Regions from separate parts of the Exiguobacterium sp. PHA03 genome, predicted to be linked through region 1. Evidence: a T-box and tRNA genes for the amino acid it is inferred to sense, from the RefSeq annotation. Region 1 holds a T-box; the other holds one or more tRNA genes.
The links. A T-box is a leader RNA that pairs with one kind of tRNA and senses whether it is charged. The one in region 1 lies ahead of alaS (alanine--tRNA ligase), so its partner is inferred to be a tRNA-Ala.
Positions count from the first base shown of each region.

Region 1 (4,433 bases):
TCGGTTCCGATGACAAAGCATGCGACGATCCGCTTCTTGACGAATGGTTCGTTCACCGGCATTGGTCCGAAAACAGCGAAAAATATCGTCGATGCTCTCGGAGAAGACGCAGTGGATCTCATATTAAAGGATGAACGGGTACTGAATCAGGTGCCTGGGTTAAAACAAAAACAAGCCGACATCATATTGAATCGACTCGCCACGTTATACGGTGTCGATCAGTTGATGCTGTTCTTAGCACCGTTTGATGTCACACCGAAGCTAGCGGCAAAGATCTATGCCGCGTACGAGGGCGACGCCATGGCACGGATTCGGGAGAATCCGTATTCCTTGATGTATGAAGTAAACGGGATCGGCTTTAAGACAGCCGATCATATTGCCGCGCACCTCGGACTTGTCGGGCTACATCCAGAGCGTGTCGCTGCTTCGATCATGCATATATTAGAACAAGAAGCGGGCGAGGGACATGCCTTCGCGACGGTCGACTCTCTGTTGCAACGGGCACCCCGTCTGCTAGGGGAAGATCCGGGAGAGCGGCTGGAACAAGCGATCGAACTGTTGCTCGCTGAAGATAAGGTCAAGCTTGAAGAAGGTTGCTTGTATTTACCGACGATCTTTTATGCGGAAGTCCGAGCGGCGAAGGAGCTAGCACGCGTCATGGCAAACGGTGCTGAACAAGAAGTCGATGTCGCGACGATTCTTGAAGCAATCGGGCACCTCGAAGAACAGTTTGGCATGGAATATGCCGCGCAACAGCGAGAAGCGATCGAGTTAGCGGTCAAAGCGCCGCTGATGGTCTTGACTGGTGGACCGGGTACCGGTAAGACGACTGTCATCAAGGGAATTTTGCATGCGTTGCAAGAAATTCATGACTGGCCGCTTGAGAAGAGTCGCGTCAAGACAGGGGATGTCTATCCATACGTCCTTGTTGCACCAACGGGACGTGCCGCTAAACGTCTATCGGAAGCAACAGATGTACCGGCGATGACGATTCACCGTCTCTTAAAGTATGACGGAACGAACTTCCAACTGAATGAGGATCAGCCGATCACGGGAAAAGTACTGATCATCGATGAATCGTCGATGATTGATATCTACTTGTTATCGAGTTTGCTTCGCGCCGTCCCGAATGGCATGAAGATCTTGTTCGTCGGTGACCGCGATCAATTGCCATCCGTCGGTCCAGGACAGGTGCTGGCAGACTTGATGGATACGGAAGGAATTCCCGTCGTCCGTTTGAACGTCGTCCATCGTCAAGCAGAAGATTCTTCGATATTGCGTCTTGCGCACGATTTGAAGAATCGGACGACGTCTGCTGATTTGTTATCACCACTTGCGGATCGCCGCTTCTATACTGCGTCTCCGCAAGAGACGTTACGGGGCATCTCGGCCTTCGCGGAAAAAGCACTCGCAAAAGGCTACTCGAAATTCGATGTCCAGGTCCTCGCGCCGACCTACCGGGGTCAGGTCGGGATCGACGAATTGAATGTCGCCTTGCAACGCGTCTATAACCCGGAGGAACCGAAGAAACGGGAAGTCAAACAAGGGACGCGGATTTACCGGACCGGGGACAAGATTCTCCAGCTCGTCAACAATGCGGAAGAAAACGTCTATAACGGAGATATCGGCGAAATCGTCAATATCTTCTTCGCTAAAGAGAATGTCGATAAAGTCGATAAAATCATCGCCCGGTTCGATCAGACGGAGGTCGAGTACAACCGGAGTGATTGGGATCAATTCACGCACGCCTATGCGATTACGATTCACAAAGCGCAAGGATCTGAGTTTCCGATCGTCTTGATGCCGGTCTATTTCACGGGGGCGTTCAAACATTCCCGAAATTTAATTTATACGGCAGTTACTCGGGCAAAATCGAGTTTGTTATTATTCGGTGATCCGCGTGCGTTCCATAAAGCGTCGCAAGAAGAGGAACCCCGGCGCCGAACACGATTGATCGAACGACTCGGTGGGGTGACAAAGACTTGACGGATGCTGTTCGATAGGTAATAATCACGATAGATGAATGGACGTAACACGTTGATGGAAGACAAGTAAAAGGAAAACTCGAGTCCAGAGAGAAGTGAGTCTGCTGCAATCACTTTCTCGAGTCCCTTTGAAGCTCCTTCCGGAGTCGGGTGTAAACACCTGCGGGTCATCCCCGTTATCAGATGTTCGAGGTAGGCAATAGGTTGCTTACGAACGAGGGTGGTACCACGGAAGCGATGCTTTCGTCCCTTTTCAGGGATGAAAGCATCGTTTTTTTGCGTCCAAATAAAACCAATGGAGGTAACTGTTCATGAAAGCTCTAAAACCATTAACGGGTGCACAAATCCGTCAGATGTATCTTGATTTCTTCCAAAGCAAAGGGCATGCGATCGAACCGAGTGCTTCACTCGTGCCGGTCGAGGATCCATCGCTCTTGTGGATCAACTCGGGTGTTGCAACACTCAAGAAATATTTTGATGGTCGTGTCATTCCTGATAATCCACGTATCGTCAACGCACAAAAATCAATCCGGACGAACGATATCGAAAACGTCGGGAAAACAGCGCGTCACCATACGTTCTTCGAGATGCTTGGAAACTTCTCTGTCGGTGATTACTTCCGTGAAGATGCAATCAAATGGGGATGGGAACTCTTGACGAGTGATGACTGGTACGGTCTTGACCCAGAACGTCTTTCGGTCACGATTCATCCGGAAGATGATGCAGCGCGTCAAATCTGGCTTGAACTCGGCGTACCGGCTGAGCGGATCATTCCGCTTGAAGATAACTTCTGGGAAATCGGTGAAGGTCCATCTGGTCCGAATACGGAAATCTTCTTCGATCGTGGTCCAGCTTTCGGAGACGATCCGAACGATTCAGAACTTTATCCAGGTGGCGAAAACGAACGCTATCTCGAGATCTGGAATATCGTCTTCAGTCAGTACAACCACGACGGACACGGCAACTACACGGAACTTCCGCGTAAAAACATCGATACTGGGATGGGACTCGAACGGATGGCGTGTGTCATGCAGGACGTGCCGACGAACTTCGATACGGATCTGTTCATGCCGATCATTCATAAGACAGAAGAAATCAGCGGCAAGATCTACCGTGATGATTCGAAACTTGATGTAGCATTCAAAGTCATCGCAGACCACATCCGTACTGTATCATTTGCGATCGGTGATGGTGCTCTTCCTTCGAATGAAGGACGTGGATATGTCCTTCGTCGTTTACTACGCCGTGCGGTTCGTTATGCGAAGATGCTCGGGATCGAACGTCCGTTCATGTATGAACTCGTTGATACGGTCGGGAACGTCATGGTTGACTTCTACCCACAAGTTCCGGAAAAAGCGGACTTCATCAAACGCGTCATTAAAAACGAAGAAGAACGTTTCCATGAGACGCTTCATGACGGTCTTGCAATCTTGAACACGGTCGCTCAGACGTCTAAGGCAAACGGTGAGCATGTCATCAGTGGCGAAGATGCGTTCCGTCTGTATGACACGTATGGTTTCCCACTCGAATTGACAGTTGAGTATGCGGAAGATCATCAGATGTCTGTTGATGAAGAAGGCTTCAAACAAGCGATGGACGCACAGCGTCAACGTGCGCGGGCAGCACGTGAAGAGAGCGGTTCGATGCAACAACAATCGGAAGTCCTCTCGACACTAAAAGATAAAAGTACGTTCGTCGGCTATACCGACCTTAAGGCGGATGCAAAAATCATCGCATTGTTGCATGATGGAGAACGAGTCACAGAAGTGGCTGCTGGTGAAGAAGCGCAAGTCATTCTCGATATCACGCCGTTCTACGCTGAAAGTGGTGGTGAAGTCGCGGATACAGGAACAATCGAAGGCAAAGACTTCGTTCTTGATGTCAAAGATGTTCAAAAGGCACCAAACGGTCAAAACTTGCATACGGTCATCGTCCGTACAGGAATCGCAACGGAAGCGGCGGATGTCGTTGCAAACGTCGAAGCAGCAGAACGTAAAGCCGTCACGAAAAACCATACAGCAACACACTTGCTTCATAAAGCATTGAAAGACACGCTCGGAACACACGTCAACCAAGCGGGATCACTTGTTTCTCCAGAACGTCTCCGCTTCGACTTCTCACACTTCGGTGCCGTGACACAAGAAGAGTTGACAAAAATCGAACAAGACGTCAACCAAGCGATCTGGGCATCATTACCGGTTGATATCGAAGAGATGAACATCGCTGATGCAAAAGCAAAAGGCGCGATGGCATTGTTCGGTGAGAAGTACGGGGAAACGGTCCGTGTCGTCTCAGCAGGCACATACTCGATTGAATTGTGTGGCGGAATCCACGTCGGAAACACTGCAGAGATCGGTCTGTTCAAGATCGTCTCAGAGTCTGGGATCGGTGCAGGTACACGCCGGATCGAAGCCGTGACAGGTGCAGGCGCGTATCGTGTGATGAATC
Region 1 covers NZ_JAUTYQ010000001.1:1,424,243-1,428,675, reverse strand. The annotation lists gene recD2 (SF1B family DNA helicase RecD2) at 1-1,986, shown strand, start outside; T-box leader at 2,029-2,239, shown strand; gene alaS (alanine--tRNA ligase) at 2,297-4,433, shown strand, end outside.

Region 2 (4,433 bases), 690 kb from region 1:
ATCGAGTCGGTCGACCTTTTCGAGCCGTTTTCGAACGCTTTGAGCACGCTTTGTCGTCGTCGCCCGAGCGATGTTACGTTGAATGAAGTCCTGCATCTTCGCGATTTCTTCTTGCTGCTGTTCGAACTGCTTCATTTCCTGGTCGTATAAGGCTGCTTTTTGTTCCAAGTACTTCGTATAGTTCCCCGTGAACTTACGACAGACATTGCGCGACAATTCATAGACGACATTGACGACTTGGTCGAGGAAGTACCGGTCGTGCGAGACGATCAGAACGGCACCACGATAACCACCGAGGTAACTTTCAAGCCAAGCAAGCGTATCGATATCCAGGTGGTTTGTCGGCTCATCGAGAATGAGAAGCTCTGGTGCTTGCAGGAGCATCTTCGCTAAGGCGAGCCGTGTCCGTTGACCCCCGGACAATGTCTGAATCCGGCGCGAGTAATCATCCGGATAAAAGCGCATGCCGTGCAGGACGGAGCGGATATTCGCTTCGAACTGATAACCACCGGCTTCTGAGAAGTCGTGTTGCGCTTGATCATACGTCTTCAAGAGACGATCGTACGCGACCGGGTCGTTCAAAATGTGCTCCATGCCCATCTCGATTTCCATCCGGCGCAGTGTCCGTTCTTGTTCTTGCAGATGTTCAAAGACGGTCAGCATCTCGTTCCAGATCGTCTCATTCGATTCGAGACCACTGTCTTGCGCGAGATAGCCGATTTTGACATCTTTACCTTTCATGATATCGCCCGAGTCATGACTGAGTTCACCAGCGATGATTTTGAGCAAGGTTGATTTACCGGCACCATTTCGACCGACGAGCGCAATTCGGTCGCGCTCCTGTACTTCTAGTTTGATATTTTCTAAAATCGGCTCGACGCCGAATGATTTCGAGAGTTGGTTGACTTGTAAGAGTATCATTTCCATCCATCCTTCCACCCTTTAGTCTATCACGAACAAAAGCGCGAGGTCCTGCGGAATATATTATTTGTGACTCTATGTGAAGTGGTTTACAATCAAGGAGAGTAGAAAGCTTTTTGCAAAGATTTGGGTGCCACGATGGATGTGGCCGAAGGGGGAACTGCAGGATGAATGGACCAGACACAAAAATTCCACAAGCGACAGCAAAACGGTTGCCGCTATATTATCGTTTCATCCAAAGTTTATACAATTCAGGTAAGCTCCGCGTCTCTTCTGCTGAGTTAAGCGAGGCGGTGAAGGTTGATTCAGCAACGATTCGTCGCGACTTTTCCTACTTTGGGGCACTAGGGAAGAAGGGGTATGGATATAACGTTCAACATCTCTTAACGTTTTTCCGGAAAACCTTGAATCAAGATGAGGTGACGAATGTCGCCTTGATCGGGGTCGGTCATCTCGGAACAGCGTTTGCAAATTATAACTTTTTAAAGAATAATAGTACTCGGATAGTCGTTGCGTTTGATGCGGACGAAGAGAAGGTCGGAACAACGACGCATGACGTTCCAATCTATCATGTTTCGGACATGAAAGAACAAATCGAAGCGAATCAGGTCGATGTCGCCATCTTGACGGTTCCATCCCAGTTCGCACAGTCAGTAGCGGATGAGTTAGTCGAGTATGGTGTGACAGGCATTCTGAACTTCACGCCTGCACGGTTGAACGTGCCAGCGAGCGTTCGGGTTCATCACATCGATTTATCGATCGAGTTGCAGTCGTTAGTTTATTTCATGAAGCATTATTCGCAATCAGCTGAAGGAGTGAAATCATAATGGAAAACCTTATCCCGCTCACGCTAGGTATCGGACCTGCGAGTATCGGATTAATCGCTGTCGTCGCGTTGATCATCTTCGGACCGAAGAAGTTACCGGAATTCGGTCGTGCTGCCGGTCAAACATTGAAAGAGTTCAAGAATGCCACGAACGGCATCATGGACGACGATAAAAAGGACGAACCGAAAGAGAAGTGATTGAATCATGACGGTTGATCAAGAACAAAGCATGACGTCGCACCTAGACGAACTGCGTAAGCGGATTGTCTGGTCGCTCCTCATCGTCGTCGTCCTGTTCGCTGTCGCATTTCCGCTCGTCCGACCGCTCGTCCGTTTTCTGCAAGCGGACTTAAAAGAGCTCGGTATCGGATTAAATGCCTTCAACGTCGCCGATCCTTTAATGTTGTATTTGAATCTTGCGTTCATCATCGCGCTGATTTTAGCGTCACCGTTCTGGATGTATCAACTGTGGGCATTCGTCCGACCAGGGCTTTATGAAAAGGAACAAAAAGCAACACTGACATATATTCCAGTCATCTTCTTTCTATTTTTGGCTGGTGTAGCCTTCTCGTATTTCTGGTTGCTTCCTTTCTTGCTCGAAGTCTCAACGGATCTCGGGAAAGAATTGGGGATCGAGCAAGTCATCGGGGTCGAAAACTACTTCAGTTTCTTGATCCGGTTGACGATGCCGTTTGGTCTTCTCTTCCAATTGCCGGTCGTGACGATGTTCCTGACACGTCTTGGTCTTGTGACGCCATATTTCATGCGAAAGAATCGGAAATATGCGTATTTCGCGCTGTTCGTCGTTGCGGCATTGATCGCACCGCCGGACGTGACGTCACACTTGATGATCTCAGTGCCGTTGTTCGTTCTCTATGAAATCAGTATCTTGATTTCTGCGCGGACGTATAAAAAGGTCTTGATCCTCGAGCAACAGGCAGAGCTTGAACGACAGGCGGATTTGATGCGTGAATTGAATAAATGAATCGTGAATTCCTTCCAGCAATTTCGGGAGGAATTCTTTTTTATGAAAGCGTTATGTTTATATTGATAAAGCAGTTAGCGATGCGTATACTAAAGATAATTCATGGGGGCTTAGCTCAGCTGGGAGAGCGTTTGGCTGGCAGCCAAAAGGTCGTCGGTTCGATCCCGATAGTCTCCACCAAGTGCATACGTTCAACTCCTCGAGTGCTCGAGGAGTTTTTTTATGTTCCCAGTTAAATTCCTTCCAAATATAAAATGTCACCAAAAAGAAATAAATTAAAAAAATAGACAAATATAAATTGTTTATTTCCATTAACTTCATTAAACTAAAAATACAGAATTTTCTTTAAACTGTTTTATTAGTATTACTACTATGGTTTTACAGAAAAGGGGAAACGAACGCATGAAGAAGAAGATTGCACTTATGGCAGCCGTCTTAATGACGTCTTCCAATCTAGTCAGTGCGCAAGGTGCACTGTCCTCGCAAGACAAAGCGACGGGTCAAAAACCGCAGGCGCTCTCACTGAAGAAATCGGGGCAAGAAAAGAACTACAAACAATCGGATAAAGTCCGAGTCGTCATCGAGATGGAACAAAAACCGGCGATTCAAATCGCCCAATCTCAAAACAAGCGGTATAGCACATTGAGTAATGCCGAAAAGGAATCGATCAAGGATCGACTCGTCAGCGTCCAAAAATCAGTCAAGTCAGCTATCGCTAAAAAAGCGATTCCTGTTACATATAAAGAAAGCTTCACAACCGTCATCAACGGATTCAGTGGTGAAGTGAAGTTCGGTGACATCGAAGATATCAAACAACTCGAAGGAGTCAAAAGTGTACATATCGCGCACGAATATGCGCGCCCAACCGTCGATAAAGGTGCCAAGCCAGACATGCTGTACAGCAAGGACATGGTCAATGCGAAGGAAACGTGGCAGGACTATGGCTTCAAAGGGGAAGGAACCGTCGTCGCGGTCATCGATACGGGGATTGATCCATCGCACAAGGACATGGTCTTGAGTCCAGAGACAAAGGTGGATTTAACCTCTTCGAAGGTCGAGAGTGCGAAAGAAACAAAAGGCTTAAAAGGAAAGTACTTCACGGAAAAAGTACCGTACGGCTATAACTATGCCGATCACGACAGCGAAATCCGTGACTTAGGTGCGGGGGCATCGATGCACGGGATGCACGTCGCAGGTACGGTCGGAGCAAACGGGGATGAAGCGAACGGCGGCATTAAAGGGGTCGCTCCAGAAACACAGCTCCTTGCGATGAAGGTCTTCGGTAACGATCCAGGGATGCCATCGACATTTAGTGATATCTACATCAAAGCAATCGATGATGCCATCGCACTTGGAGCGGACGTCATCAACATGAGCCTGGGTTCGACGGCATCGTTCGTCAACGCAGATGATCCGGAGCAACGCGCGATCGTCAACGCGATGAACAACGGTATCTTGTGTGCGATCTCTGCTGGTAACTCGGCGTTTGCAGGTCATGGTGCGGGTAATCCATATACAGCAAACCCGGATATCGGTGTCGTTGGTGCACCAGGATTGACGAGCCAGGCGCTCCAAGTCGCGTCACTCGAAAATACGAAATTGACGCTTGAAGGCATGGCGCTGACGATCGACGGTCAGGATGCCGGTTATTTGGCATACCAAAAACAAGATTCGCCGAATCCGATTGCCGTCTTCGATAAA
Region 2 covers NZ_JAUTYQ010000001.1:2,119,151-2,123,583, reverse strand. The annotation lists gene Q7C19_RS11040 (ATP-binding cassette domain-containing protein) at 1-921, opposite strand, end outside; gene Q7C19_RS11035 (redox-sensing transcriptional repressor Rex) at 1,089-1,748, shown strand; gene Q7C19_RS11030 (twin-arginine translocase TatA/TatE family subunit) at 1,748-1,945, shown strand; gene tatC (twin-arginine translocase subunit TatC) at 1,953-2,732, shown strand; tRNA gene Q7C19_RS11020 (tRNA-Ala) at 2,837-2,912, shown strand; gene Q7C19_RS11015 (S8 family serine peptidase) at 3,135-4,433, shown strand, end outside.
Region 2: it has a tRNA-Ala gene. The T-box ahead of alaS (alanine--tRNA ligase) is inferred to sense a tRNA for this amino acid. The anticodon was not compared.